DNA from 3 places in the Pseudoalteromonas sp. SANK 73390 genome. Region 1 is predicted to be linked to each of the others. Evidence: predicted binding sites of a transcription regulator. Region 1 holds the regulator's gene; each other region holds the start of a gene.
The links. Region 1 encodes FliA, which starts transcription of late flagellar genes. Its sites were predicted from a motif close to CTAAAGNTNNNNNNNNNNNNGCCGATA; they were not measured.

Region 1 (3,281 bases):
GCGTCACTTTCAAAAAGTTAATTTAAGTGGCTGTATCTTTACTAAACTTGATGAATGTCTGAGTTTGGGTGAGATTATTAGCATAGCGATTCAAAATCGCTTGCCAATAGGGTATCTTACCAATGGACAGCGAGTTCCTGAGGATATTCGTGTTGCGAATGCTCAAAAGCTAGTCAAAAAAGCGGAACAATTGTATTTAAAGAGAATAAAAGCACAACATTCGAGACCTGCAGCAGTAGCGTCTCAGACAGTAGGAATGTATGATTAACACAGTATTAGATCAAGCAAGTGGCCTGCGTAAAATGAGTCAAAATAATAATCACGGTGTTAAAGTTATTGCGGTAACAGGTGGTAAAGGTGGGGTTGGCAAAACTAATGTCTCCTTAAATACTGCAATCGCACTGGGTCAGCAAGGAAATCGTGTCTTGGTATTGGATGCTGATTTGGGTTTGGCAAACTGTGATGTCATGTTAGGTCTTAGAGTTGAGAAAAATTTATCACATGTGCTTTCTGGTGAGTGTGAGCTAGATGAAATATTAGTCGAAGGACCTGCGGGAATTAAAATTGTGCCTGCTACGTCTGGGTCGCAAAGTATGGTGGAGCTAACACCAGCAGAACATGCAGGTCTTATTCGCGCATTTAGTGAGTTAAATACTGAATTTGATATACTTATCGTAGATACTGCAGCTGGCATTTCGGATATGGTGCTGAGCTTTTCTCGTGCAGCACAAGATGTGATGGTAGTCGTGTGTGATGAACCTACATCAATAACTGACGCTTATGCACTCATAAAGGTATTAAGCCGTGAGCATGGTGTTTATAAATTTAAAATTGTTGCAAATATGGTGCGAAGCTTGCGAGAAGGGCAAGAATTATTTGCTAAACTCTCAAAAGTAACGGATAGGTTTTTGGATGTAGCTTTGGAGCTTGTAGCAACAGTACCGTTCGATGAAAATATGCGTAAGTCGTCAAGGCGTCAAAAGACGATTGTTGAGTTGTTTCCCAATTCACCTGCAGCGGTCGCATTTAGAGGTCTTGCGAGTAAGGCTGTAAAGTGGCCAATACCGCATCAGCCATCGGGGCATTTAGAGTTTTTTATTGAACAATTAGTCAATGGTTAACTATGGCATCATCGGTGAGTAAAGCGATGGGGTATCAGACATCTGAACATTTACATAAAGTGGTGGAACGTCATGCATCACTGGTCAAAAAAGTTGCGTGTCATATGCTGGCGCGTCTACCTGCAAATATTCAATTAGATGATTTGATACAATCTGGCATGATAGGGCTAATTGAAGCAACTAAAAATTTTGATGCATCAAAAGGAGCCAGTTTTGAAACGTTTGCTGGTATTCGCATTCGAGGTGCAATGTTAGATGAGATCCGCAGAGGTGATTGGGCTCCTCGTTCAGTTCACCGTAAAAGTAGAATGGTTGCAGAAGCCATCGCAGAACTTGAATCTACACTCAATCGAGAGCCAAAAGATACGGAAATAGCTGAAAAACTTGATATTACGCTGGATGAGTACCATCATATCTTAAGTGATGTGAATAGCAGTAAAGTCATAGGTATTGAGGACTTAGGTGTAGATGAAGATGTTATTTCACCTGCAGACAACGATTTATCGCTAGACAAACCATTTAATAACGTTAAAAATGAACGTTTTAACGAGTCGTTAGTGGCAGCGATAAATGCTTTGCCAGAAAGAGACGCCCTAGTGTTGTCGCTTTATTACAACGATGAAATGAATTTAAAAGAGATCGGGCAAATACTAGATGTAAGTGAATCTCGTGTTAGCCAAATTCATGGGCAGGCAATGATAAGGCTAAGAGCCAAAATCAATGACTGGGTCAATTAGAGTAAAAATAATAGGTTCAAACCTCACTGGAGGATGTTTTGGATAAAAACATGAAAATTCTCGTGGTTGATGATTTTTCTACAATGAGGAGAATAATCAAAAATCTGCTTAGAGATTTAGGCTTTACCAATGTACAAGAAGCTGATGATGGCAGTACTGCGCTTCCAATGCTACAAAACCAAGAGTTTGATTTTGTAGTAACAGATTGGAATATGCCTGGCATGCAAGGTATCGATTTGCTACGAGCTATTAGAGCGGATGATAACCTTAAGCATATCCCAGTGTTAATGGTGACTGCGGAAGCTAAAAAAGAACAAATTGTGGCAGCTGCACAAGCTGGGGTTAACGGCTACATTGTTAAACCTTTTACTGCAGGAACACTAAAAACAAAGTTAGAAAAAGTGTTTGAACGTTTAGGCTAAGAACTAAGAAGGAGAGGCTAATGTCAACGCCTTCTGTGCCTCAGATCAGTCTTGAGCAGGCAAAACAGCTTGTTGCTTATCTAGAGCAAGGTGAACAAGAAAAAGCAGATCAATTAATTCTGGATGCTGCCAATAAAGAGCAATCTGAGTTATTTGCAGAGGTGGGTAAATTAACCCGCCAGCTGCATGAGTCACTAAAGAGCTTTGAACTCGACACGCGTCTTGCTGATTTGACGACTGATGCCCTTCCTGATGCAAAGCAACGTTTAAACTACGTTATGGAACTGACGGAAAACGCTGCTAATAAAACGATGGACGCTGTTGAAGCAAGCTTGCCGCTTGCACAACAGTTAGCAGATGATTTGTCTGATATAAAACCGACTTGGGATCGCCTAATGAGGCGTGACATACAACTTGGTGAGTTCAAGTCACTATGCCATGATTTAGACAATTTCATGCAAGGGTCACAAACGCGGACTGATGAACTGCAAAGTTTGATGACTAATGTGCTAATGGCTCAAGATTATCAAGATTTAACAGGACAAGTTATACGCAGAGTTATAGAGCTGGTAAGAGAAGTTGAAGATAGTCTCATAAATCTGTTAACCGTTTTTGGCACCTCTGATGAACTACCGAGTAAAAGTCAGCAAACTCAAAGCAAGGCCGTTTTACCAAATGAGATTGACGCTGACGTAAACGAGATTTCAGGGCCGGAAGGGCCCATTATTGATGCAGATACTCGAGATGATGTGGTATCAGGTCAAGATGAAGTTGATGATTTGCTATCAAGTTTAGGCTTCTAATAGGAGAGTATGCATGAGCTTTGAAGTCGATGAAGATATCCTACAAGACTTTCTCGTCGAAGCTGGAGAGATCCTTGAATTGTTGTCTGAGCAGCTTGTAGAGTTAGAAAATAACCCTGAAGACAAAGACCTTTTAAATGCGATTTTTAGAGGGTTTCATACAGTTAAAGGTGGCGCTGGCTTTTTAAGCATGACCGA
Region 2 (3,281 bases), on a different contig from region 1:
TTGATACCAATAAAGTTGCTCAGCAAATGAGACCAAGTGTGTAGAATGATGTAAATCTACTTGGCAACCTTTTGCATATTCACGTATGAGTGAATTTGTATAGGTGTTATTTGAGGTAGCTGGAGTTGCAAGTAATGCAATATGCTTTTTACGGCTACTTTCAGCTGCGGGTTTTATAGCTGGCACTACCCCGACAATAGGAATGTCCGTTATTTCTCTCGTAGCCGCTAAAGCGTGTGTTGATGCTGTATTGCATGCGATAACAATAAGATCAACAGAACAATGAAATAGATTAACTTGTTTTACTAAGCAAGCTAGACGCGCCTGAATGGTTTGCTCAGATTGCAAACCATAAGGTAGAAGTGCATTGTCCATCACATAACTATATTCAGCATAGGGCAGTTGTGCTTGAATATGCTCAAGTACACTTGTACCACCTACGCCTGAATCAAAAACCAAAATGTGCGGCAAAACACTGCAACTCCTCTACCCTATAGCTGCAGCAGTGTGCCATGGACAACGCTAAAAATAAATTAATTCTTGTCTTGTGCTTGCGTATTGAGCTGGTCAAAGAACCCTTGAGCATAATCAAGGAATTCATTTAACCTGCTTTGTCCATCATTTATCCAAGCAAGGATATCAGGTAATTGTTTCTCAATACCTAGCTTTCTCCCTTGATCATGAATGTTTTCTAATTGCTTATCTAAAGGCTGTAGCCCCTTTTCAATGTCTCTAACAGGATTAGTTTGCTGGTACTGACTAATTGCAGCCGTCGTTTTTGATTGACGAAGATCCATAGTGAAATTAGCAATTTGATCGCTGTCTATATTGAGTGTCTTCGCTTTATCAAAAGCATCTTCATAATCGCCTGAAAAAAATGAATCGCTAACATTACGCACATCTTCCATCATTTCATTAATAGCTTGCTGCTCTTGTTCATTAAGTTCACCATTTACACTTATGGAAAAGCTCACCTCATGTTGACTCTGCTGTCCCATTGCAAATCCGTGATCATTACCCTTTTGACTGTAGCTTGCAGCATTCGTTTGTGAGCGAACATCACTAAAGGTGATTTTTACTTCATCTCCCTCCGCTGTCTGAAAGCTGTATTGCGCTTGATTAGATAAGCTAGCGTATTGCGCCCCACTTACCTGCATAGATTGAGATTGAGGATTAAAAAGGGCCTCTTCGAACTCATCTAAACCATTAAAAATACCTTCTCTGGCTTTTTCTATACCTTGTTCAATTTCGCTATTAAAGGCGCTAGCTCCCTTTAATTCATCAGTTGCCTCATCGATACCCATCTGCACACCTTTGCGGGCAGCGCCAAGCATATCTTTGAGTACATCATCATCTTTACCATCAGCTTGAGCTCGCTTTACAGCTAACGTAACAAAGTCCAGCACATTTTTAGTGATAGCCTCAAAATCAAATACAGGTTTGTCTTTCTCAGCCTTTTTCTCTATTCCCAATGCCTGCGCAAGTTTGTCATCTAATACCATCGCGGCAAGTTTATTTTTATCACCAGAGTAACTGTCTAAATTAAAGTTAACACTAGGCATAAACACATTAGGCTTGTTTGCTTTGTTTGTCATTGCTGGGTTAAGCAATTGATGTAACTGTCCAATTTTCATAACATGGCTCCAAATATCGAGGTCATTTTTCATTTAATATAACCACACGTTCCTTGTTATCGACCGAAATGACCTAAGCTGTAGCTTCTTAGTATAAAAAAGAAACACTTTTTATGCGATAAACTGGACAAATCTTCCATGCCCCCTAAAATAGCGCGTCTCTAATTTGTAAGGTACTGGTAATTATGGCTGTCATTTTAATTGATACTTCCACCTATGAGCAGCAGCTCAACGAGAAACAACAACGCATTAGTAAGCAATTTGCAAAATTCAATGCACCTAAATTGGAAGTATATGACTCGCCCAAAGCTCAGTATCGGCAACGTGCTGAGTTTAGAGTTTGGCATGATGGTGATGATTTATTTCATATCATGTTTGATCAAGCTACCAAACAGAAAATACGCATAGAGCGCTTTGACCCTGCAGCGCCTCTCATTCAAGATATGATGCAAGTAATGATGAATAAGCTACGTTACAATGATATTTTGCGACGTAAACTTTTCCAAATTGATTATCTTTCAACACTCAGCGGGGAAATTTTAGTAAGCTTACTTTATCACAAGCCATTAGATGAGCAGTGGCAAGAAGCAATGCAACAATTGCGACTAGAATTACAGCAAACGTATCAAATCGATTTTATTGGCCGAGCTAGAAAACAAAAAGTAGTCTTTGGCAGTGATTATGTTACTGAGCAACTCAAAGTAAATGGCCGTGACTACGTGTATCAACAAGTAGAAAATAGTTTTACTCAACCAAACGCTAAAGTAAACGAAAAAATGTTGGCTTGGGCTCAATCGCTTTGCGCACCGCTAGATAACGATTTATTAGAGCTATATTGTGGAAATGGCAACTTCTCTATTGCACTTGCTGATAGCTTTGACAAAGTACTTGCTACTGAGATATCTAAATCCTCTGTTTACTCAGCACAATATAATATCGCAGCGAATAACATTAAAAATTTAGATATCATTCGGATGTCGAGCGAAGAGTTCACTCAGGCAATGAACGGCGAGCGCAGTTTTTCAAGACTCAATGGCATCAGCCTACAAGACTATCATTGTCAGACTATATTAGTTGACCCACCTCGGGCTGGGATGGATGAGCTCACTTGCCGATTAGTCGCCAATTACGACAATATTATTTATATCTCTTGTAACCCTGATACATTGGAGCGTGACCTTGAACTTTTGTGTCAAACACACTCCATATCACGCATCGCTATTTTCGATCAATTCCCTTACACCCACCATGTGGAGTCCGGTGTTTTTCTAAAGCGTAAATAGCACTTTACTTTTTAAGTATAAAAAAGGCCAGTTGCTTTGAGCTCTGGCCTTTAATTATGTTTAATGGTTTTAACTTACTTCACAGCCAAATAATTGATCAATGCGCTTATCTGATCAGGCGTTGTGGTTTTCGATTCACGCAATAACAACTTATATTTACCATTTACAATAAATGTTGGTACGCCTGTTAATGCGCCTTTATTTTGAAATTGCTCTTGCATGCGAGTCATACGCGACGCTTTAGTGCGAACTGAAAAACTTTTATATAATTTATCAAACTTATCGCCATCTACTCCTTGCGATACAAAGATATCTTTTATATCCGCAAGCTCATTAATTTTTGCACGCTTGGTATGAATATGAG
Region 3 (3,281 bases), on a different contig from region 1:
ATAATTAAGCAAAACTTAATAGTTTCTCTCAATGATGTAATGCGCTAAATTGGCTAAAATCGTTGTATCTTCTTTTATGTCTTCAAGTGCTAAGATTGCTTCATCAATTAAACTTTGAGCTTTGCTTTTAGCCCCTTCTAGGCCTAGTAGTGCCGGGTAAGTAGATTTATTATTTTCAATGTCAGAGCCTTGAGGTTTCCCCAGAGACTGTGTATCGCCTTCGATGTCTAAAATATCGTCTTGCACTTGAAATGCTAAGCCAACATTTTTCGCGTAGCGTTGCAGTGCTTGGTGTGTTGAAGCCTCTACATTTAAAGCACATAATGCGCCCAGTTCGATAGCCGCGCTTAACAGTGCGCCAGTTTTTAGCTTATGAATTCTTTCAAGCTCAGCTAATGTAACCGTGGTATTTGTTCCAGCGAGGTCGAGCGCTTGTCCCCCTATCATGCCTTCAATCCCAGATGCCTTGGCTAATGTATGTAGCATTTTTACTTGTGTCGTAGCGGGGACTTTAAAGGTATGGCCACTGAGTAGTTCAAAGGCAATAGTTTGCAGTGCATCACCTGCTAAAATAGCGTGTGCTTCATTAAATGCAATATGGCATGTAGGCTTACCACGTCGTAATTCATCATCATCCATTGCTGGTAAATCGTCATGAACTAAAGAGTAGCTATGAATACATTCAATGGCAGCTGCTGCCACATCTAAGTCTTTTATATCTGCACCAAGCATTTGTCCAGTGGCATAAACTAAAAATGGTCTTAATCGTTTACCCCCATTATTAATACTATAAAGGGTGGCGGATTTAATGGTCTCATCGGTATCAAGAGCGCGGGCAAAGTATTGCTCTACATAATTTGCAACGCGAGTTTGTGTTTTGTGTAATTGCGTTTTTAATTCCACAGTTTATTCCACATCACCATCAAATGCAGTTGCTAAACTTTGAGTGTCATTAGCCATGAGAATAGACACTTTTTGCTCGGCTTGTTGCAACTTATTGGTAGATGAATTAGCCAGTGCAATTGCTCGTTCAAACTGTTTTAAAGACTGCTCTAAGGTTAAGGTGCCTTGCTCCATTGAATGAACAATGCCTTCTAATTCTGCCATTGCGTCTTCAAAACTCAGATTTTCTGGTTTTTTTGTTGCCATGATATTGTCTCGTAACTTAACTAATTAAAGCCGTTATAAAATTTAAGAGCCCAATTTTAGGGGCAATGACGTGTGAGGTCAAAGTTTGTAGCATGATTTGCGATACAATATGTTAACTCAGTAGATATATACTGAATGATGGAACTCGCAATTTTGGTGCTTTTTAATATAATTGATTTAAGATATTCAGTAGCTTGCCGATAGTAAAAGGCCACCTTTAAATATTGCTGTGCGCTCAACAGCTAACAGAGCACCTTTTGTGTGTTATTTGAATTGGTCGTGTGAGCAAGAATTAGAATAGATAATACTCTTTGGAGGATATGTGGATTTAGCAACCGTTATTGGGATCTTAGGCGCAATAGGCCTAATTGTGATGTCCATGTTCATGAGTAGTGATGGCGAAGTAATTATGTTTGCTGATGCTGCTTCAGGCGTGATTGTGTTCGGTGGTTCGTTGTTTATTGTACTTGCAAACTTTAGCATGCCGAAGTTTTTCGTGATTGGTAAGGTTGTTGGCAAAGCCTTTATGTTCAAAATTGAGACGCCGGAAGAGTTAATTGAAAAGTCAGTTGAGTTAGCAGATTCAGCGCGCAAAGGGGGGTTCTTAGCATTGGAAGAAGCTGAAATCCCTAATTCTTTTATGCGTAAGGGAGTTGATATGCTCGTGGATGGTCATGATGCTGATGTCGTTAGAGCCACTTTACAAAAAGATATTTCTTTAACCACTAACCGCCATGATGAAGGCGCTTCTTTGTTTAAAAAGCTAGGAGATATAGCCCCTGCGATGGGGATGATTGGTACTTTGATTGGTTTGGTTGCTATGTTGTCTAATATGGATGACCCCAAAGCGATTGGTCCTGCCATGGCGGTTGCATTGCTAACGACTTTATATGGTGCTTTTTTAGCGAATGTTGTTGCTATTCCAATTCAGGCAAAATTAGAGCTTCGTCGAGATGAAGAAGAACTCAATCAAAGACTTATTCTTGATGCGATTTTGGGTATTCAAGATGGCCAGAACCCTAAAGTAATTGAAGGTATTCTTAAAAATTACTTACCAGAGTCAAAACGCGTGCATGAGAAAGAGGAATAACGCTGATGTCTGATGAGCAAGAGTGTAAATGTCCACCCCCTGGGCTGCCAGCTTGGATGGGTACATTTGCGGATCTGATGTCTTTACTAATGTGTTTCTTTGTCTTGCTGTTGGCTTTTTCGGAAATGGATGTACTGAAATTTAAACAAATAGCGGGTTCTATGAAATTTGCATTTGGTGTGCAAAATAAAATAGAAGTAAAAGATATACCTAAAGGAACCAGTGTTATCGCAATGGAATTTACACCAGGTAAACCAGAACCCACCCCAATTGAGACTATTCAGCAGCAAACAGTCGAAATGACACAGCAAATGCTTGAATTTCAAGCTGGAGAGGAAAGCTCTGCAGGTGGAAGGCAAGAGCAAAGGGGAAATAAACGTGGTGGCGAATCACAAAGTACCTCTCAAGAGCAAGCGATGACCCAAGCGATTTCTGCTGCTGATCAAGAGCAGGTGAACGAACTTGTTAAGAAAATTGCGCAGCAGATGGAAAAACAGATTATGGACGGTGCGATAGAGTTAGAGTCACTTGGCCAGCAAATTATTATTCGTATCCAAGAAAATGGGGCGTTTCCCTCTGGCAGTGCATTTTTACAGCCTAAGTTTACGCCAACAATAAGAGAAATCGCAGACTTACTTAAAGATGTACCAGGCGAAATCACGGTGTCAGGGCATACCGATGATTTTCAAGTAAGCGATGAGCTGTATAGCAATAATTGGGATTTATCCGCTACTCGGGCGGTTGCCGTTGCCAGTGAAATGATCAAAGCGCCGGGGTTTGATAAAAATCGCTTAGTTGTAGTAGGTCACGCAGATACTCGGCCACTCGTCCCAAATGAAACAAATGCGGATAGAAGACGAAATCGACGCGTTGAAATCTCTATTTTACAAGGTAAAGCTCAAGAGTCAGACCCAATTGGAGTCTCAGGGCAAAATTAGTAAAGCAGTTACTGGGTAACTACTTTATTGTATTTTTATCCTAATGACGGGGTAACACCTGTCATTTGTAGTCCTTGCGCTGTGATAATTAAAATACCGCAAAG

Region 2: SANK73390_RS00275 (DUF5610 domain-containing protein) is a predicted target of FliA. The motif match lies at 1,692-1,718, and genes of this name have one in related genera.
Region 3: pomA (flagellar motor protein PomA) is a predicted target of FliA. The motif match lies at 1,326-1,352, and genes of this name have one in related genera.

The regions. Positions count from the first base shown of each region.
Region 1 is NZ_ARPN01000108.1:33,674-36,954, reverse strand. Features, by position in the region: gene flhF (flagellar biosynthesis protein FlhF) at 1-268, shown strand, start outside; gene SANK73390_RS13880 (MinD/ParA family ATP-binding protein) at 261-1,121, shown strand; gene SANK73390_RS13875 (RNA polymerase sigma factor FliA) at 1,148-1,858, shown strand; gene cheY (chemotaxis response regulator CheY) at 1,897-2,280, shown strand; gene SANK73390_RS13865 (protein phosphatase CheZ) at 2,301-3,083, shown strand; gene SANK73390_RS13860 (chemotaxis protein CheA) at 3,097-3,281, shown strand, end outside.
Region 2 is NZ_ARPN01000007.1:953-4,233, forward strand. Features, by position in the region: gene murI (glutamate racemase) at 1-471, opposite strand, end outside; gene SANK73390_RS00275 (DUF5610 domain-containing protein) at 534-1,667, opposite strand; gene trmA (tRNA (uridine(54)-C5)-methyltransferase TrmA) at 1,820-2,917, shown strand; gene SANK73390_RS00285 (thiol:disulfide interchange protein DsbA/DsbL) at 2,992-3,281, opposite strand, start outside.
Region 3 is NZ_ARPN01000171.1:17,724-21,004, reverse strand. Features, by position in the region: gene ispA ((2E,6E)-farnesyl diphosphate synthase) at 16-903, opposite strand; gene SANK73390_RS19305 (exodeoxyribonuclease VII small subunit) at 907-1,149, opposite strand; gene pomA (flagellar motor protein PomA) at 1,472-2,239, shown strand; gene SANK73390_RS19295 (flagellar motor protein MotB) at 2,245-3,177, shown strand; gene SANK73390_RS19290 (aromatic amino acid transport family protein) at 3,213-3,281, opposite strand, start outside.